3 regions of the Variovorax restrictus genome follow, and region 3 is predicted to be linked to each of the others. Evidence: predicted binding sites of a transcription regulator. Region 3 holds the regulator's gene; each other region holds the start of a gene.

Region 1 (5,704 bases), 2.0 Mb from region 3:
AAAGCCGAAAAGAAGGCAGAGAAGAAAGCGGGCAAGAAGTTGCGCAAGAGCGGGTCGCCCACGCCGGCCATCGAGGCCATGGCCCTGGTGTGATGCACGCCATGGCCGGGCCAGCGTTCGACGACCGGATCGCCGCTGCGGTGGCGCCGCACTGCCCGGGCTTCGCGGTCGAGCGGGTCGAGGAGATCGACTCGACCAACACCGAACTGATGCGCCGTGCGCGCGCGGGGTCCGATGCGCCGGTGCTGCTGGTGGCCGAGCGCCAGACCGCCGGCCGCGGCCGGCTCGGCCGGCCCTGGCAGAGCGCGCAAGACGCCGCGCAACCGGCCTCGCTGACCTTTTCGCTGGGCCTGCCACTCGCGCCCAAGGACTGGTCGGGCCTGTCGCTGGCCGTCGGGGTGAGCGTGGCCGAGAGCCTCGACCCGACCGCATCGGCCGGCGTGCGCCTGAAATGGCCGAATGATCTGTGGGTGAACGACCGAAAGCTGGTCGGCATCCTGATCGAGACGGCCGTGCCGCAGGGCGACGCGTCGCTGCGCTACGTGGTGATCGGCATCGGCGTGAACCTCGGCCCGCGCGAGGCCGATGGCTTGCGCATGCCGCCGGCCTGGGTCCACGAATGGCGCCCGGACGCGACGCCCGGCGAGTTGCTGCATGGCCTGGTGCCGCCGCTGGTCGCCACGGTGCAGACTTTTTCCGAGCGCGGCTTCGCGCCCTTCGCCGAACGCTTCGCCGCGCGCGACGCCCTGCGCGGGCGCGAGGTGCAATTGAGCGACGGCACCTCCGGCCTGTGCGAAGGCGTCGGCTGGGGCGGCGAGCTGCTCGTGCAAACGGCGACGGGCCTGCAAAGCATCACCAGTTCCGACGTCAGCGTGCGGCCGCGCGGCCTGGCTCTGCCATGAACACACGTTGGCGTGTCGTCGCAGTGGTGCTGGTGCTGGCCAACCTGGGCTACTTCGCGTGGAGCCAGGGCGCGCTCTCGGTCTTCGGCCTGCAGCCGGCGCGCTTCAGTGAGAGCGAACCGCACCGTGTCGAGCAGCAGGTGCGGCCCGAGCTGCTACAGATCCGCAAGGCGCCTTGAGCACCCGCCGTTGCCCTCACCCCAACCCTCTCCCAGGGGGAGAGGGAGTCCAACCCGAGCGCCCCGCGGCGTTCAGGCCTCGAGCTCGAAACGCACGGTGACGCGCGTCCCGGGCGGCTGCTCGCCAGGGTGGGCATCTTCGAGGTGCACCGTGGCGCCGTGCTGGCGTGCAATCTCCCGCACGATCGGCAGGCCCAGGCCCGAGCCGTCGGCCTCGTTGCCCAGCACGCGGTAGAAGGGCTCGAAGACGAGTTCCCGGTCGGCCTCGGCGATGCCGGGCCCGTTGTCTTCCACCTGCAGCAGCACGATGCGACCGAAGGGGTCGGCCAGCACCCGTGCCGTGACGATGCCCGAGCGCGCCGGCGCCGACGGCGTGTAGTTGAGCGCGTTGTCGACCAGGTTGCGCACCATCTCCTTGAGCAGCGTGGCATTGGCGCGCAGCACCACGCCGGCCGCGCCCGCCTCGGCCCCGTCGTAGCCCAGGTCGATGCGCTTCTCGATGGCGCGCGGCACCGCCTCGCGCACCACCTCGATCGTCAGCCGCGCCAGGTCGCAGTTCTGCCAGCCGATGACGGCGCCGCTGCTTTCGGCGCGCGCCAGCGAGAGCAGCTGGTTGACCGTGTGCGTGGCGCGCACGCTGGCCAGGCCGATCTGCTTGAGCGACTGCTTCAGTTCCTCGGCGTTCGCGCCTTCGCGCTGGGCCAGGTCCGCCTGCATGCGCAGCCCGGCCAGCGGCGTCTTCAACTGATGCGCCGCGTCCGCCAGAAAGCGCTTCTGGGTCGCGATCGAGTCGCGCAGTTTGTTGAGCAGCTCGTTGACCGACGACACCAGCGGCACCACCTCCAGCGGTACGGCGGATTCGTCGAGCGGGCTCAGGTCGTCGGGCCGGCGCTCGCGGATGCGCGCCTCCACCACCGACAGCGGTTTGATGCCGCGCACCAGCGCGAGCCAGATCAGCAACACCGCCAGCGGCAGGATGGCGAACTGCGGCAGCAGCACGCCCTTGATGATTTCGGTGGCCAGCACCGACTGCTTGGCGCGTGTTTCAGCCACCTGCACCAGCGCCGGCGGACCGTCGTCGGTGCCGGCCACCCACAGCGACGCGATGCGCACCGCCTTGCCGCGCATCGTCGCGTCGTGCAGATAGACCGTGCCCGGCGCGGTGAGCTCGTCGGCCAGCGGGGGCGGCACGTCGCGTTCGCCGCTGAGCAACTGGCCGCGCCCGTCGAGCACCTGGTAGTAGACGACGTCCATGTCGTCGGCGCGCAGGATGTCACGCGCGGGCTGCGGCAGCGCGAACCGGATGCGTCCGTCCTCCATCACCAGCAACCGCGCGAGCGTCTGCACGTTGTTTTCCAGCGCGCGGTCGAAGGGCGCGTTGGCGATCCCCTGTGCCACCAGCCAGGTGACGCCGATGCTCACCGGCACCAGCAGCAGCAGCGGCGTGAGCATCCAGTCGAGGATCTCGCCGAACAGGGAGCGCTGCGCGCGCTGAAAGAGCTTCATCGCGCGGAAAGGGGAATCAGGGTTGGATCTTCTCGAGGCAATAGCCGAGGCCGCGCACGGTGGCGATGCGCACCGGGCCCTTCTCGATCTTCTTGCGCAGGCGGTGGATGTACACCTCGATGGCGTTGATGCTCACCTCTTCGCCCCATTCGCAGAGCCGCTCGACCAGCTGGTCTTTGCTCACCAGCCGGCCGGCGCGCTGCAGCAGCACCTCGAGCAGGCCGAGTTCGCGCGCCGACAGTTCGACCATCTTGCCGTCGATGGTGGCCACGCGGCCGGCCTGGTCGTAGACCAGCGGGCCGTGCTTGATGGCGTTGCTGGTGCCGCCCATGCCGCGACGCGTGAGGGCGCGCACCCGCGCTTCGAGTTCCTGCAGCGAGAAGGGCTTGGCCATGTAGTCGTCGGCGCCGTGGTCCAGGCCCTTGACGCGCTCCTCCACGCTGTCGGCCGCGGTGAGCACCAGCACCGGCAGTTGCGAGCCGCGGGCGCGCAGGCGCTTGAGGATCTCCAGGCCATGCAGGTTGGGCAGGCCGAGGTCGAGGATCAGCAGGTCGAACTCGCTGTTGGTCATCAGCGCCGCGTCGGCCTGCGTGCCGGTGGCCACGCGGTCCACCGCCGCACCCGAGGTGCGCAGGCTGCGCAGCAGGGCGTCGGCCAGCACCTGGTCGTCTTCTGCAATGAGGATTCGCATGAGCCACCTCCGGCTTGTGGTGCGCGTGTCGCGCTTGTTGTTCGTCTCCGCGGCGGATTCTAGGGGCGGCACTCGCCGACTGTGCTTGTTCTGGCGCAGGCCATCGCGTGAACCCGCACGAACGTCCGCCGACGCTCCGCCCTAACCCGCCTAGCCGCGTCAACCCGCATAGGCCTCCAGGCCCAGGGTGACCACGGTGGCGACCTCGTCGCCCACGCTCGCACGGAACTCGCCTTCGGCCTGCGCCACGGCTTGGCGGAAGGCCTCCAGCCAGGCGAGCCCGTCGGGCGTGAAGCGCACGCGCCGCGCCCGGGCGTCCAGCGGGTCGGGCTCGCGCGTGACCAGGCCCCAGGCCTCGCACTGGTCGACCAGCGTGCCCATCGCCTGCTTGGTCATGCCGGCGCGCTCGGCGAGCTCGGTCAGGCGCGAGCCGCCGCGCGACAGATGCCGCGTGATGTGGATGTGCGCCGCGCTGACCTGCGCCCGCGCCGCCAGGTTCGACAGTGCCAGCGGCACGTCGGCGTCGTGCGCCATCAGCGCGAGCACCCGCTCGTCGAAGCGGCGCATGGCATGGCCGAGCAGGCGTCCCAGGTGGGTCTGGCGCCAGGCGTCGGGATCGGTGGGGAACAGGGGCTCTGCCATGGCGCCAAATGGTAAAGCAAACTGACCATAAATCGGGTTTACTTCAAAGTACCGATCGCTACACTACTGTTCAAGCATCCAGGCCTGTGGTTAAAAGCAGCGGGATGATTTCCAACACAACCCGTTGATATTCAAGGAGTTTTCTCATGGACGCACTCGTCAAGGGCAGCAGCATCTCGGTCGCCGGCAGCGAAAAAGCCAAGGCCCTGCAGGCCGCGCTCGCGCAAATCGAAAAGCAGTTCGGCAAGGGCACCATCATGCGGCTGGGCGAGGGCGAGGCGCTGGAAGACGTGCAGGTCGTCTCGACCGGCTCGCTCGGCCTGGACATCGCGCTGGGCGTCGGCGGTCTGCCGCGCGGCCGGGTCATTGAGATCTACGGCCCGGAATCGTCGGGCAAGACCACGCTCACGCTGCAGGTCATCGCCGAAATGCAGAAGCAGGCCGGCACCTGCGCCTTCGTCGACGCCGAACATGCGCTCGACGTGCAGTACGCCCAGAAGCTGGGCGTCAACCTGTCCGACCTGCTGATCAGCCAGCCCGACACGGGTGAGCAGGCCCTGGAAATCGTCGACTCGCTGGTGCGTTCGGGCGCCGTCGACCTGATCGTGGTCGACTCGGTCGCCGCGCTCACGCCCAAGGCCGAAATCGAAGGCGAGATGGGCGACTCGCTGCCCGGCTTGCAGGCCCGCCTCATGAGCCAGGCGCTGCGCAAGCTGACCGCGACCATCAAGAAGACCAACTGCATGGTCATCTTCATCAACCAGATTCGCATGAAGATCGGCGTGATGTTCGGCTCGCCCGAAACCACCACCGGCGGCAATGCACTGAAGTTCTACGCCTCGGTGCGCCTGGACATCCGCCGCATCGGCACCATCAAGAAGGGTGACGAGGCGATCGGCAACGAGACCAAGGTGAAGGTCGTGAAGAACAAGGTGTCGCCGCCCTTCAAGACGGCCGAGTTCGACATCCTGTTCGGCGAAGGCATCAGCCGCGAGGGCGAGATCATCGACATGGGCGTGAACGCCAAGATCCTCGACAAGTCGGGCGCCTGGTACGCCTACAACGGCGAGAAGATCGGCCAGGGCCGCGACAACGCACGCGAATTCCTGCGCGAGAACCCGGCGCTGTCGCGCGAGATCGAGAACAAGGTGCGCGAATCGCTGGGCATCCCGCTGCTGGCCGCCGAAGCCGGCTCGGCGGAAGCCAAGGCCGAGAGCGACGCCAAGGCGAAGGCAGAGGCCAAGGCCGCGAAGGCGGCCGCCAAGGAATAAATGGGATTTGCCGCGCCCTCGCTCAAGGGCCGCGCCCTGCGGCTCTTGAGCCAGCGCGAGCATTCGCGCGCCGAGCTCGAGCGCAAGCTGGCGAAGTATGAAGAAGAGCCCGGCACCCTGGCCGCGGCACTCGACGAACTCGCCGCGAAGGACTTCATCAGCGAGGCGCGGGTGGTGCAGTCGGTGGTGCACCAGCGCGCGCCGCGCATGGGGGCCCTGCGGGTGCGTCAGGAATTGCAGCACAAGGGCATCGCGCCCGAGGCCATCGCGGAGGCGGTGGCGGGCCTGCAAGCGAGTGAAACCTCGCGCGCCTTCGAGGTCTGGCGCCGCCGCTTCGAAGTGCCGCCGCAGGACGCGAAGGAGCGCGCCAGGCAGATGCGCTTCCTGATGGCGCGCGGCTTCTCGGGTGCGGTCGTGGCGAAGGTGCTGCGGATGGACCCCACGGCGCCCGACGCGTTCGTCTGAGCTCGGCCCGCTGCGCCGTTCGTCGCCTTGTAGGACAATGGCGACTCC
Region 2 (5,704 bases), on a different contig from region 3:
TGGCCGCCGCCGGTGCCGGGACGTGCGGCGCCTGAACGGGCGGCGGCGGCCAGGTGCACCGCTCGAAGCGGGCAGCATCCGCCTCGGTGATGAAGCGGCTGCGCCCGGCGTAGAGGTGCCGGTCGCCGCGGGCGGACTGCTGCGTCACGTAGAAGCGCTGCGGCACCAGCAGGTGCAGATGGTCCTTGGCACGCGTCATGGCGACGTAGAGCAGGCGGCGCTCCTCTTCCAGTTCCTGTGCACCCTGGGCGACGTCGGCGGGCAGGCAGCCGTCGACGACGTTCAGCACATGCACCGAGGTCCACTCCTGGCCCTTGGCCGAATGGATGGTCGAGAGAATGAGGTAGTCCTCGTCGAGCAAGGGCGGGCCGGCACGGTCGCTGGTCGCCTCGGGCGGGTCGAGCGTGAGTTCGGTGAGGAAGCGTTCGCGCGAGGCGTAGCCCGCCGCCAGGCGCGCAAGCTGCTCGACGTCGCCGCGGCGCACGCCCGCGTCATCGTGCAGCCGTTCCAGATGCGGGAGGTACCAGGCCAGCGCGATCTCCATGTCGGCCGGCCAGGGCAGCGACGGTGCACGCAACGCGGCATAGGTCTCGGCAAATCGCGCCCACTCGACCTGCGCCAACGCCGGCGGCACGAAGTCCTGCACCGCCGCGGCCGGGTCGGCGGCCGTGTCCATCGCATCGAGCAGCCGCGTCGCCGTGGCCGGGCCGATGCCGGGGATGAGCTGCGTCACGCGAAAGCCGGCCATGCGCCCACGCGGGTTCTGCGCGAAGCGCAGCACCGCCAGCAGGTCCTTGACGTGCGAGGCCTCCAGAAACTTGAGGCCACCGTACTTGACGAAGGGGATGTTGCGGCGCGCCAGCTCGAGTTCGAGCGCGGCGCTGTGGTACGAGGTGCGGAACAGCACCGCCTGCGACTTGAGCGCCAGCCCGCCCTCGCGGTGCGCCAGCACCCGGTCGGCAACCCACTGCGCCTGCTGTGCCTCGTCGGGAACCAGCACCAGTTGCGGCCGGCCGGCGGATGGCTTCTCGGTCCACAGCGTCTTGGCATGGCGCTCCGCAGCCGCCGCGATGACGGCATTCGACACGTCGAGGATCGGCTGCGTCGAGCGGTAGTTGCGCTCCAGCGCCACCACGCGCGCGGGCTCGGCGAATTGCGCCGGAAAGTCGAGGATGTTGCGCACCGTGGCGCCGCGGAAGGCATAGATCGACTGCGCATCGTCGCCCACCACCGTGAGCCCGCGCCCGTCGGGCTTGAGCGCCAGCAGGATCGCGGCCTGCAGCCGGTTGGTGTCCTGGTACTCGTCGACCAGCACGTGGTCGAAGCGTGCACCCAGCTGCGCCGCGAGCGCCGGCTCGGCCACCATGCCGGCCCAGTAGAGCAGCAGGTCGTCGTAGTCGAGCACATGCTGCTGCTGCTTGGCCTCGACGTAGGCGGCGAACAGCCGCTTGAGCTCGTTCTCCCACTCGGCGCACCAGGGGAAAGCGTGGGCCAGCACCTCGGCCAGCGGCGCGCAGGTGTTGACGGTGCGCGAGTAGATCGACACGCAGGTCCCCTTGCGCGGGAAGCGCTTGGTCGTCGCCGACAGGCCCAGGTCGTGGCGCACCAGCCCCATCAGGTCCTCGGCGTCGCCGCGGTCGTGGATGGTGAAGTTCTCGTCGAGCCCGATCTGCGCCGCGTACTCGCGCAGCAGCCGTGCACCGACACCATGGAACGTGCCGGCCCAGGGCAAGGCCGGTGCCGCCTCGGAGCGCAGGCCGAGCACCTGCGCGGCGACCTGTCCCGCGCGGCGCGCCATCTCCTGCGCCGCGCGGCGCGAGAAGGTGAGCAGCAGGATGCGCTGCGGATCGGCGCCCTGCGCGATGAGGTTGGCCACGCGGTGCGCCAGCGTGCTGGTCTTGCCCGACCCCGCCCCGGCGATCACCAGCAGCGGCCGCATGTCGCCGAGCGCTGCGCCCACGCCGTGCTCGACCGCGGCACGCTGCGCGTCGTTGAGCGTGGCCAGCGCCGCGGCCAGGCGCTCGGTCTGCGTTGTGGCCGGACGCGTCGTTGAAACAGTGGGGTGAGTCGGCATCGGAGCCCCGCACTTTACTGGATGTCCATCCAGCCGAACAGGCAGCGACGACATGCTGCAGTGCCATAATCGCGCCTCGCTGCAACCCCGGAGATTTCGCATGGACAGCTATCCGTCTCGGCAGCTTTCAACTCCCTTCTGAGCGTCGTTGGCGAGGGTCTTGAAAGCGCCACCTTTCCGCCGCCAACCGCAAGACCCTATCTCCGGGAGTGAGCCATGCTCAACATCTTCTCGCTCGCCAACGGGCGCCTCGTTCAGGAAGAAATCGAGGCCCTCGAAGAGCTGTCCCAGTTCCAGCCCATCTGGGTCGACCTCGAATCGCCGACGGTCGAAGAAAAACGCTGGATCAAGCAGTACTACGGCCTGTCCATTCCCGAAGACGCGATGGACGAGGACATCGAGGAGTCCGCCCGCTTCTATGAAGAGGACAACGGCGAACTGCACATCCGCAGCGACTTTCTGATCGACGACGACGAGAACCCGCGCTCGGTGCGCGTCGCCTTCATCCTGAACCAGCACAACGCCGAGCTGCGCAGCCGCGGTGTGCTGTTCTCGATCCACGACGAAGACGTGCCGGTGTTCCGCCTGCTGCGCATGCGCGCACGCCGGGCGCCGGGCCTCATCGAAGACGCGAAGGAGGTGCTGCTCAAGCTCTTCGACGCCGACGCCGAATACTCGGCCGACACGCTGGAGAACATCTACGACGAGCTCGAAGTGGCCGGCAAGAAGGTGCTCGAAGGCAACGTCAGCGACGAGCTGGCCGGCGAGGTGCTCGGCGCCATCGCGCGCCAGGAAGACTTGAACGGCCGCATCCGCCGCAACGTGATGGACACGCGCCGCGCCGTGAGCTTCATGATGCGCAGCCGCATGCTCAACGCCGAGCAGTTCGAGGAAGCGCGACAGATCCTGCGCGACATCGAATCGCTCGACAACCACACGGCCTTCCTGTTCGACAAGATCAACTTCCTGATGGATGCGACCGTCGGCTTCATCAACATCAACCAGAACAAGACCATCAAGATCTTCTCGGTGGCCAGCGTGGCGCTGCTGCCGCCGACGTTGATCGCCAGCATCTACGGGATGAACATGAACATCCCCGAGGTGCAGGCGCTGGGACGCGGCGCGTACTTCTATGTGCTGGCGCTGATGGCCGCAAGCGCCCTGGGACCGATGTGGTACTTCCGCCGTCGCGGATGGCTGAAGTAGCCCCAGCCTGAGGGCGGTTCAGCCCTTGGGCAGACTGCGCAGCAGCGTCTCGACGATCGCGGCCGAATGCGGGCTGGCGACCGTGCGGATGAACTGCAGGAAGTCGCCATGCGCGGTGTCGTCGGCGCGGTCGGAGATGGTGCGCACGGCCGCGAAGGGCAGGCCGAAATCGTGGCACACCTGCGCGAAGGCCGCGCCTTCCATTTCCACCGCGAGGGCGTCCGGCAACTCGGCCTGCAGCATGCGGGCCTCGGCCGTGGTGGACACGAAGCGGTCGCCGCTGACGACCAGCCCCTGATGCACCCGCGCCTGCGGCAACGCCGTGCGGGCCGCCTCGCACAGTGCCGCGGCCAGATCCGCGTCGGCCACGAAGCGGCTGAGGCCGTAGAGCGGCACCTCGTGGCGCGGAAAGATCGGCGAGGCGTCCATGTCGTGCTGCAAGATGGCGTTGGCCACGACCACGTCGCCCACCTGCACGCCGGCGCCCAGCCCGCCGGCCACGCCCGTGAAGACGACGCGGCCCACCCCGAAGCGTTCAGCCAGCACGGCAGCCGTCGTGGCCGCGGCCACCTTGCCGATGCGCGCGAGCACCGCGACGACATCATGGCCGTGCAGATGTCCCTGCCAGAACTCGCGTCCCGCCACCACGACCTTGCGCTCGTCGGGCATGAGCTCGAGCACCGCCGCCAACTCCTCGTGCATGGCCGAGACGATGGCGATGGGTGCGGCGGCGCGCACCACGGCGCTCACTTCTTCGCGTCGCGCAGTTCGCGCCGCAGGATCTTGCCCACCGGCGTCTTCGGCATGTCGGTGCGGAACTCGATCACCTTCGGCCGCTTGTAGCCGGTGAGGTTCTCGCGGCAGAAGTCGCGCACCTGTTCTTCGGTCAGGGCCGGGTCCTTCTTGACAATGACCAGCTTGACGGCTTCGCCGGTCTTGTCGTCGGCCACGCCGACCGCGGCGCATTCGAGCACGCCCGGCATCATGGACGCCACGTCCTCGATCTCGTTCGGGTACACGTTGAAGCCCGACACCAGGATCATGTCCTTCTTGCGGTCGACGATCTTGAAGAAGCCGCGCTCGTCGACCACGCCGATGTCGCCCGTCTTGAACCAGCCGTCCGGCGTCATGACCTTCGCGGTCTCGTCGGGGCGCTGCCAGTAGCCCGCCATCACCTGCGGGCCCTTGATCGCGATCTCGCCGGGCTGGCCGAGCACGACCGGCTCACCGGCGTCGTCGAGCAGCGTCATGAAGGTGCTCGGCAGCGGCACGCCGATGGTACCGGTGTAGGCCTTGCTGGTGGTCGGGTTGCAGCTCACGGACGGCGAGGTTTCGGACAGCCCATAGCCTTCGCAGATCGGGCAACCGGTCTTCTCGAGCCAGAGCTTGGCCACGGCCGCCTGCACCGCCATGCCGCCGCCCACCGAGACCTTCAGGTTCTTCCAGTCGACGGTGCCGAAATCGGGATGGTTGGCGATGCCGTTGAAGAGCGTGTTGACCGCCGGGAAGCTGTGGAAGGTGTGCTTCGACAGCTCCTTCAGCGTGGCCGCCATGTCGCGCGGATTGGGGATGAGGATCACCTTCCCGCCGGTGCGCAGGCCCAGCATCATGTTCACCGTGAAGGCGAAGATGTGATACAGCGGCAGCGCGCAGACGCTGGTCGGCTGTTCACCGGCCGGCACCTTTTGCATCACCGGCTCGTTCCAGGCTTCGGACTGCAGCACGTTGGCGATCACGTTGCGGTGCAGCAGCACCGCGCCCTTCGACACCCCAGTGGTGCCGCCGGTGTATTGCAGCACCGCCACGTCGTCGGGACCGATGGTCGGCGTCTTCACCCCACGCGCCGCGCCTTCGCCCAGCGCCGCGTTGAAGCGCACCGCCTGCGGCAATGCATAGGCCGGCACCAGCTTTTTGACGCTGCGCACCACATAGTTGACGATGCTGCCTTTCAGCAAGCCCAAGCGGTCGCCCATCGCGCCGAGCACGATGTGCTTGACCGGCGTCGATGCCAGGCAATGCTGCAGTGTGGCGGCGAAGTTTTCCATGATGACGATGGTCTTCGCGCCGCTGTCCTGCAGCTGGTGTTCGAGCTCCCGCGGCGTGTAGAGCGGGTTGACGTTGACCAGGATCAGCCCGGCCCGAAGGATGCCCGCCACCGCGATCGGGTACTGCGGGCAGTTGGGCATCATCACCGCGACCCGGTCGCCCTTGACCAGCCCCAGGCCCTGCAGATAGCCCGCGAAGGCCCGGCTGTGGCGGTCGACGCTGGCGTAGCTCACGTCCTTGCCCATGAAGCTGTAGGCGGTGCGGTCGGCGTACTTCGAGAAGCTCTCGTCCATCAGCCCGACCAGCGAGCTGTACTGCGAGGGATCGATGTCGGCCGGGACACCCGGCGGGTAGCTGCCGAGCCAGGGGCGATCGGTC
Region 3 (5,704 bases):
CCATCTTGCAACTTCTCCGTCGCGCAGCGCCCCTGTTTTTACTCGGGTTCGCCGTCCCCTCCGTCGCATTGACACTCGGACAGCCGCAAGGCGCTGTCTGGATCGGCCGACCGCTGGATCTCGTCGTGCCCCTCACGCTGGCCGAAGGCGAGGGCGGTGACTCGCTCTGCGCCGAGGCCGAAATGATCCAGGGCGGCACGCGGGTCGACGACCGACGCGTGACTGTATCGCTCGAACCAGGGAGCCGGCCCGGTCAGACACGCATCCATGTGCGTTCGACCATGCCGGTCGAGGAACCCGTCGTGCAGATCACCGTGCGCGCGGGCTGCCAGGCGAGTTCGAGCCGTCAGTTCGTGCTGCTGGCCGACATGCCGGTCGAGGTGTCGCCGCCATCGGCGCTCGCGGCGGCAAGGGGCGTCTCCTCCCCATCGCCGGCCGGCGGTAGCGACGCCGACGTGGCCCCGAGCCGCCGGACGAGCCGAGGCACCGGCGAGGGCAGCGGCTCCGCTGGCGCCGCGACGGCTGAGCCCGCCGCCCCCGCGCGACGCACGACCCCGCCACGACCCCGCCCGGCGGCCTCGGCCGAAGGCGGCGAGCCGCGCCGTCCCGCCGCACGCGCGACGACGCCCCCGGTGCGCCGCAGCACGGCAGCGCCGCGCGCGCCGGCGTCCACGACACCGCCGAGCGCCGCGGCCTCGGCCCCGGTTGCGTCGCCGACGGGCGCCCCGTCGCCCGCGGGCGGTGCGCGACTGCAGCTCGACCTGCTCGATCCGACCGCGGTGCGCAGCCCGGCGCTCGCAGCGTCGGGTGCAGCCAGCACGAACCCCATGGACAGTGCCGTGGCGGCGGCATTGGCCGCAGCCAGCGCTGCCGCCAATGCTGAAGAGCTCCAGCGTGCCAACGAACGCATGAGATCGCTCGAGGCGACGCTGGCCGCGCTCCGCGAGCAGAGTGCCCAGAACCAGCGGCTGTTGCTGGAGATGCGCAGCGAGCTGGCGGAGGCGCGCGACAGCCGCTATCGCAATCCGCTGGTGTATGCCCTCTGCGCGATGCTGCTTCTGGCACTGATCGGTCTCCTCCTGCTGTGGCGGGTCGCGCGTCGCGCGAGTGGTCCGGCCTGGTGGGGCGACACCACCGCCAAAGACGACGTCATGTCGCCGCTGCCTTCACCGCCGCCGGCCGTCCCCGCAGGCAAAGCGCTTGCCGCGGACGCTGCGACGCAGAAAACCGGACCGTTCGGGACCGTGCTGCTCGCGGCCGATACCGACGACGAAGCGCAGGCCACGCTGCCGCCATTGACTGAAGACGAGAGCGCACCTGCGCGCTACGTGAACACCGAGGAGCTGTTCGACGTTCAGCAGCAGTCGGACTTCTTCGTGTCGCTCGGCCAGCACGACCAGGCGATCGCCGTGCTCAGCGAGCACATCGCGGACAACCCGGAAACCAGTGCGCTCGCCTACCTCGACCTGCTGCGCATCTTCCACGCGCTGGATCGGCGCGACGACTACGCGCGCGTCGGGCTGGAGTTCGAGCGGGCGTTCAACGCCTCGGTGCCGGACTTCGAGCACTTTTCCGAAGTGGGTCGCGGCCTCGAGCACTACGGTGCGACCCTCGCGCGGATCGAGGCTCAATGGCCGCGGCCAGGCACGCTGGGCCTCATCGAGGAATTGGTCTTTCGCAAGCCCGGCACGCGCGGCGACGAGAGCTTCGATCTGGCAGCGTACCGCGAACTGTTGCTGCTGTACTCGGTCGCGAAGGAAGTGATCGACCCGGACAGCGCCCCGCCGACGCCGGTCACGCCACTGTCGTTCCTCGACACGCACGAAGCGAAGCTCGAACCGACGCAGCCAGCCGGCCTGGACCGCGTGACGGACGCCGTGGGCGTGGTCAATGACCACAATGCGCCGGATGCGCCGTTGCCGTCGCTGTATGGCGCCATCGATGAAACGCTGTCGCACGACACGGTCATCGCCGCGCACCCTGGCGCGGTCGCCGAACCGTCGACATCGTCGACGCCGAGCGCATCGCACCCGCAAGACCAGCGGACGCGCCCGATGTCGGTGAGCGAACAGCCGGAGCGCGCCGATCAGAGCGGGGAGATGCCTTTCGACAACACGTCGCTCGAAACGCTCGAAACCCTGCCGGCTGAACTCGAGCTGGAGAAGCGCCCACCTTCCGCGCCGACGACCGACGAGATGCCGTTGCCCGAATTGAAGCTCGATCTCGAACTTTTCGATCCGACCATCGAAGCCGAGATCGCGCCCCGGCCGCGCCGTCGACGCTGACGGGCGGCGACGTCCTCAGCGGCGAACCTGCAGGGCGCCAGGGTTCACGATGTTGGTGGGGTTGCCCTTGATGAAGCTCACCACATTGTCGAACGCCTGGCCGAAATACATCTCGTAGCTGTCCTGCTCGACGTAGCCGATGTGGGGCGTGCAGATGCAGTTCTCGAGACGCAACAACGCGTGGCCTTGCAAGGGCGGCTCGCTTTCAAACACATCGATGGCGGCCATCCCGGGTCGGCCGCGGTTCAGTCCGGCAAGGAGCGCGTCGGGTTCGACGAGCTCGGCCCGCGACGTGTTCACGAACAGCGCGGTCGGCTTCATCCGTGACAAGTCTTCCAACGTGATGATGCCGCGGGTCTCGTCACTCATGCGTAGATGCACAGTGAGCACGTCCGCTGCGGCGAAGAAGGCCTCCCGGCTCGGCGCCACCTGAAAGCCATCGGATCGAGCGAGGTCGCGGCTCTGCTCGCGGCCCCAGATCACGACCTGCATGCCGAAAGCCTGGCCATAGCGTGCGACCAGCTGGCCGATGCGGCCGTAGCCCCAGATGCACAAGGTTTTGCCTTTCAGCACGGAGCCGAGCCCGAAGTTGGGCGGCATCGACGCCGACTTGAGGCCCGACTGCTGCCAGGCACCATGCTTGAGGTTGCTGATGTACTGCGGAAGGCGCCGCATCGCGGCCATGATCAGGGCCCACGTCAACTCGGCCGGCGCGAGCGGTGAGCCGCTGCCCTCCGCCACGGCGATGCCTTGTTCGGTGCAGGCGGTGACGTCGATGTGCTTGCCGACGCGGCCGGTCTGCGAAATGAGCTTGAGCTTGGGCAGCTTCTCGACGAGCTGCCGGGAGATCTGCGTGCGTTCCCGGATCAGGACGATCACGTCAGCGTCTTTCAGGCGCACCGACAGTTGGCCGATGCCCTTGACGGTGTTCGTGTAGACCTTCGCCGCGTAGGCATCGAGTTTGGCGGCGCATTGCAGCTTGCGCACCGCGTCCTGGTAGTCGTCGAGGATCACAATGTTCATGGCGCGTCATTGTGCCTCGCGCCACGCGACCATCGACGACGGCCCCTCATCCACACCACAGGCCCGTTCAGGGCATCGGGCTCAGTGCAGTGGGCGTGTGCCCCGCACGGTGTCGGCCGCCTCGAGCGCGGCCAGGCGGTCTAGTTCGGCGCACACGTCTGCCATGCGCCCGGAAATCACGACGCGACCGGCCCGGCGGCCCGGCTGTTGTGCATCCACCGTGCGGACCACCCGCAGCGCCCGCGCCGCGGCGGGTGCATGCGTGCTGCCTGCAACGGGCGTCCCGGCATGTGGCGTGCAGACCGGCCGCACGGCCACGTAGCGAAGATCGGCGCGGGCGTCGAAGGCGGTGGCGCGGCGTCCGCCCAGCTGCGGCATCCAACGATGGGCGAGCGACTGCAGCGGGCTGAGCAAGTCGACGAAAGTGAGCAGAACGATTCCCATGCGAACTCCAAAGGTCAGAGATTGAACACAGGCAGGATTGCAGGATAGGACTGCGCCAGGGTGATGGCCTGATTGCCATACGCCCGCCACCTGGCGCAGCCCTTGCGATGCACTACATCAGCATGGTGTTGCGGATCAGACCGACGGCCAGGCCTTCGATCTCGAAGGGCTCGCCGGGCTGGACCACGATGGTGGGGTAGTCGGGGTTTTCGGCGTGCAGCTCGATCACCAGCTTGTTGCGCTTGAGGCGCTTGACAGTCACTTCGTCGCCCAGGCGTGCGACCACGATCTGGCCGTTGCGCGCTTCCTTGGTGGATTGCACGGCCAGCAAGTCGCCGTCCATGATGCCGGCGTCGCGCATCGACATGCCGCGCACCTTGAGCAGGTAATCGGGTTGGTGCTGGAACAGCGTGTTCTCGACGTAATAGGTCTGGTCCACATGCTCCTGCGCCAGAATCGGCGAACCCGCCGCCACGCGGCCCACCAGCGGCAACGCCAGCTGGGCCATGCCCGGCAGCGAGAGCGAGAACTGGTTGTCACGCGACTCGTTGAGCGAGCGCAGTGCCGCACCCTTGAGCCGGATGCCGCGGGAGGTGCCGCTGAGCAGCTCGATCGCGCCCTTGCGGGCTAGCGCCTGCAGATGTTCCTCGGCCGCATTGGCCGACTTGAAGCCCAGTTCGGCCGCGATTTCCGCGCGCGTCGGCGGAGCACCGGTCTTCGCGATGGTGCTGCGGATCAGGTCCAGAATCTGCTGCTGACGGGCGGTAAGCTTGACGGCGAACTGCATGTGAACTCCTTGGTGCTGGTTGCATATCCAGTACCTGTATTTTTAAACAGTTTTTCGGACTTTGCAAGACATGGTCAACAAAAGCACCTCCAGCGCAGCGGGCGTGCTCGTTTTGGGCACGGGCGGCACGATCGCCGGCCGGGCGGCGTCCGCATCCGACAACGTTGGCTATACGGCGGGCGAAGTCGGTGTCGATGTGCTCCTGCAGGCCCTGGATCTTCCGTCGGGCCTGTCGGTGTGGGCAGAGCAGATCGCGCAGCTCGACAGCAAGGACATGGACTTCGACGTCTGGCGTGCGCTCGCAGCGCGGTGCGCCGAGGCTTTGGCCCTCGACGACATCCGCGGCATCGTGATCACGCATGGCACCGACACGCTGGAGGAGACCGCCTTCTTCCTGCAGTCGGTGCTGAGCGCGACCAAGCCGGTGGTGCTCACCTGCGCGATGCGGCCGGCCACTGCGCTGGTGCCCGATGGCCCCCAGAACCTGCGCGACGCGATCGGCCTCGCGGCGTGGCCCGGCGCCTGCGGCGTGACGGTGGTGTGTGCCGGCTCGGTTCATCGCTCGATGGACGTGCAGAAGGTGCACACCTACCGCCTGGACGCCTTCGATTCGGGCGACGCCGGCGCCATGGGCTACATGGAAGAGGGCGAGCTGCGGGCGCTGCGTGACTGGCCGGAGGTCGATGAGGCCGCCGTGACACGTCTTGAGGCCGTGATCGCGACTGAACCCTTCGCCTGGCCGCGGGTGGAGATCCTGACCAGCCACGCGGGCGCGCAGGGGTTGCTCATCGATGCGCTCGTGCACGCCCGGCAGTCGGGCAGTGCCCACTCGGTCGATGGTCTGGTGCTGGCCGCCACGGGCAACGGCACCCTTCATCACGCGGTCGAAGCCGCGGCTCTGCGCGCGCAGGCCGCTGGCATCGCGGTGGTTCGCGCGACCCGCTGCGCGCAGGGGCGCATCCTCGCAACGCCTCACGCGATGGTTCGCGACGCCGGTGCGCTCACGCCGGTCAAGGCACGGGTGGCTTTGTTGCTGGACCTGCTGACAGCGCGCGAGCGCTGATCGATCGGGCATGCTGAGCGCGCTGCAGTCGCACCCTTGGGCCTACCCGACACTGGAGGCGCTGCACATCGTCGGGATCGCGCTGTTGCTCGGTAATCTGGT

What was found. The regulator LexA, encoded in region 3, represses DNA repair genes until DNA is damaged. The targets are predictions, from matches to a motif close to ACTGTATNNNNATACAGT.
Region 1: a site for LexA is predicted at 3,986-4,003, ahead of recA (recombinase RecA). Genes of this name have one in related genera too.
Region 2: a site for LexA is predicted at 2,091-2,108, ahead of ACSFA0_RS21335 (ATP-dependent helicase). Genes of this name have one in related genera too.

Annotation. Positions count from the first base shown of each region.
Region 1 is NZ_JBPJZH010000001.1:456,627-462,330, reverse strand. It holds gene ACSFA0_RS02210 (SET domain-containing protein) at 1-93, shown strand, start outside; gene ACSFA0_RS02205 (biotin--[acetyl-CoA-carboxylase] ligase) at 102-902, shown strand; gene ACSFA0_RS02200 (sporulation protein) at 899-1,081, shown strand; gene ACSFA0_RS02195 (sensor histidine kinase) at 1,154-2,587, opposite strand; gene ACSFA0_RS02190 (response regulator) at 2,604-3,278, opposite strand; gene ACSFA0_RS02185 (MarR family winged helix-turn-helix transcriptional regulator) at 3,438-3,920, opposite strand; gene recA (recombinase RecA) at 4,067-5,191, shown strand; gene recX (recombination regulator RecX) at 5,192-5,656, shown strand.
Region 2 is NZ_JBPJZH010000004.1:79,965-85,668, forward strand. It holds gene ACSFA0_RS21335 (ATP-dependent helicase) at 1-2,074, opposite strand, end outside; gene ACSFA0_RS21340 (magnesium and cobalt transport protein CorA) at 2,291-3,280, shown strand; gene ACSFA0_RS21345 (5'-methylthioadenosine/adenosylhomocysteine nucleosidase) at 3,299-4,030, opposite strand; gene ACSFA0_RS21350 (long-chain-fatty-acid--CoA ligase) at 4,027-5,704, opposite strand, start outside.
Region 3 is NZ_JBPJZH010000001.1:2,467,495-2,473,198, forward strand. It holds gene ACSFA0_RS11620 (hypothetical protein) at 183-2,285, shown strand; gene ACSFA0_RS11625 (D-2-hydroxyacid dehydrogenase family protein) at 2,301-3,308, opposite strand; gene ACSFA0_RS11630 (hypothetical protein) at 3,390-3,752, opposite strand; gene lexA (transcriptional repressor LexA) at 3,865-4,539, opposite strand; gene ACSFA0_RS11640 (asparaginase) at 4,610-5,602, shown strand; gene ACSFA0_RS11645 (hypothetical protein) at 5,613-5,704, shown strand, end outside.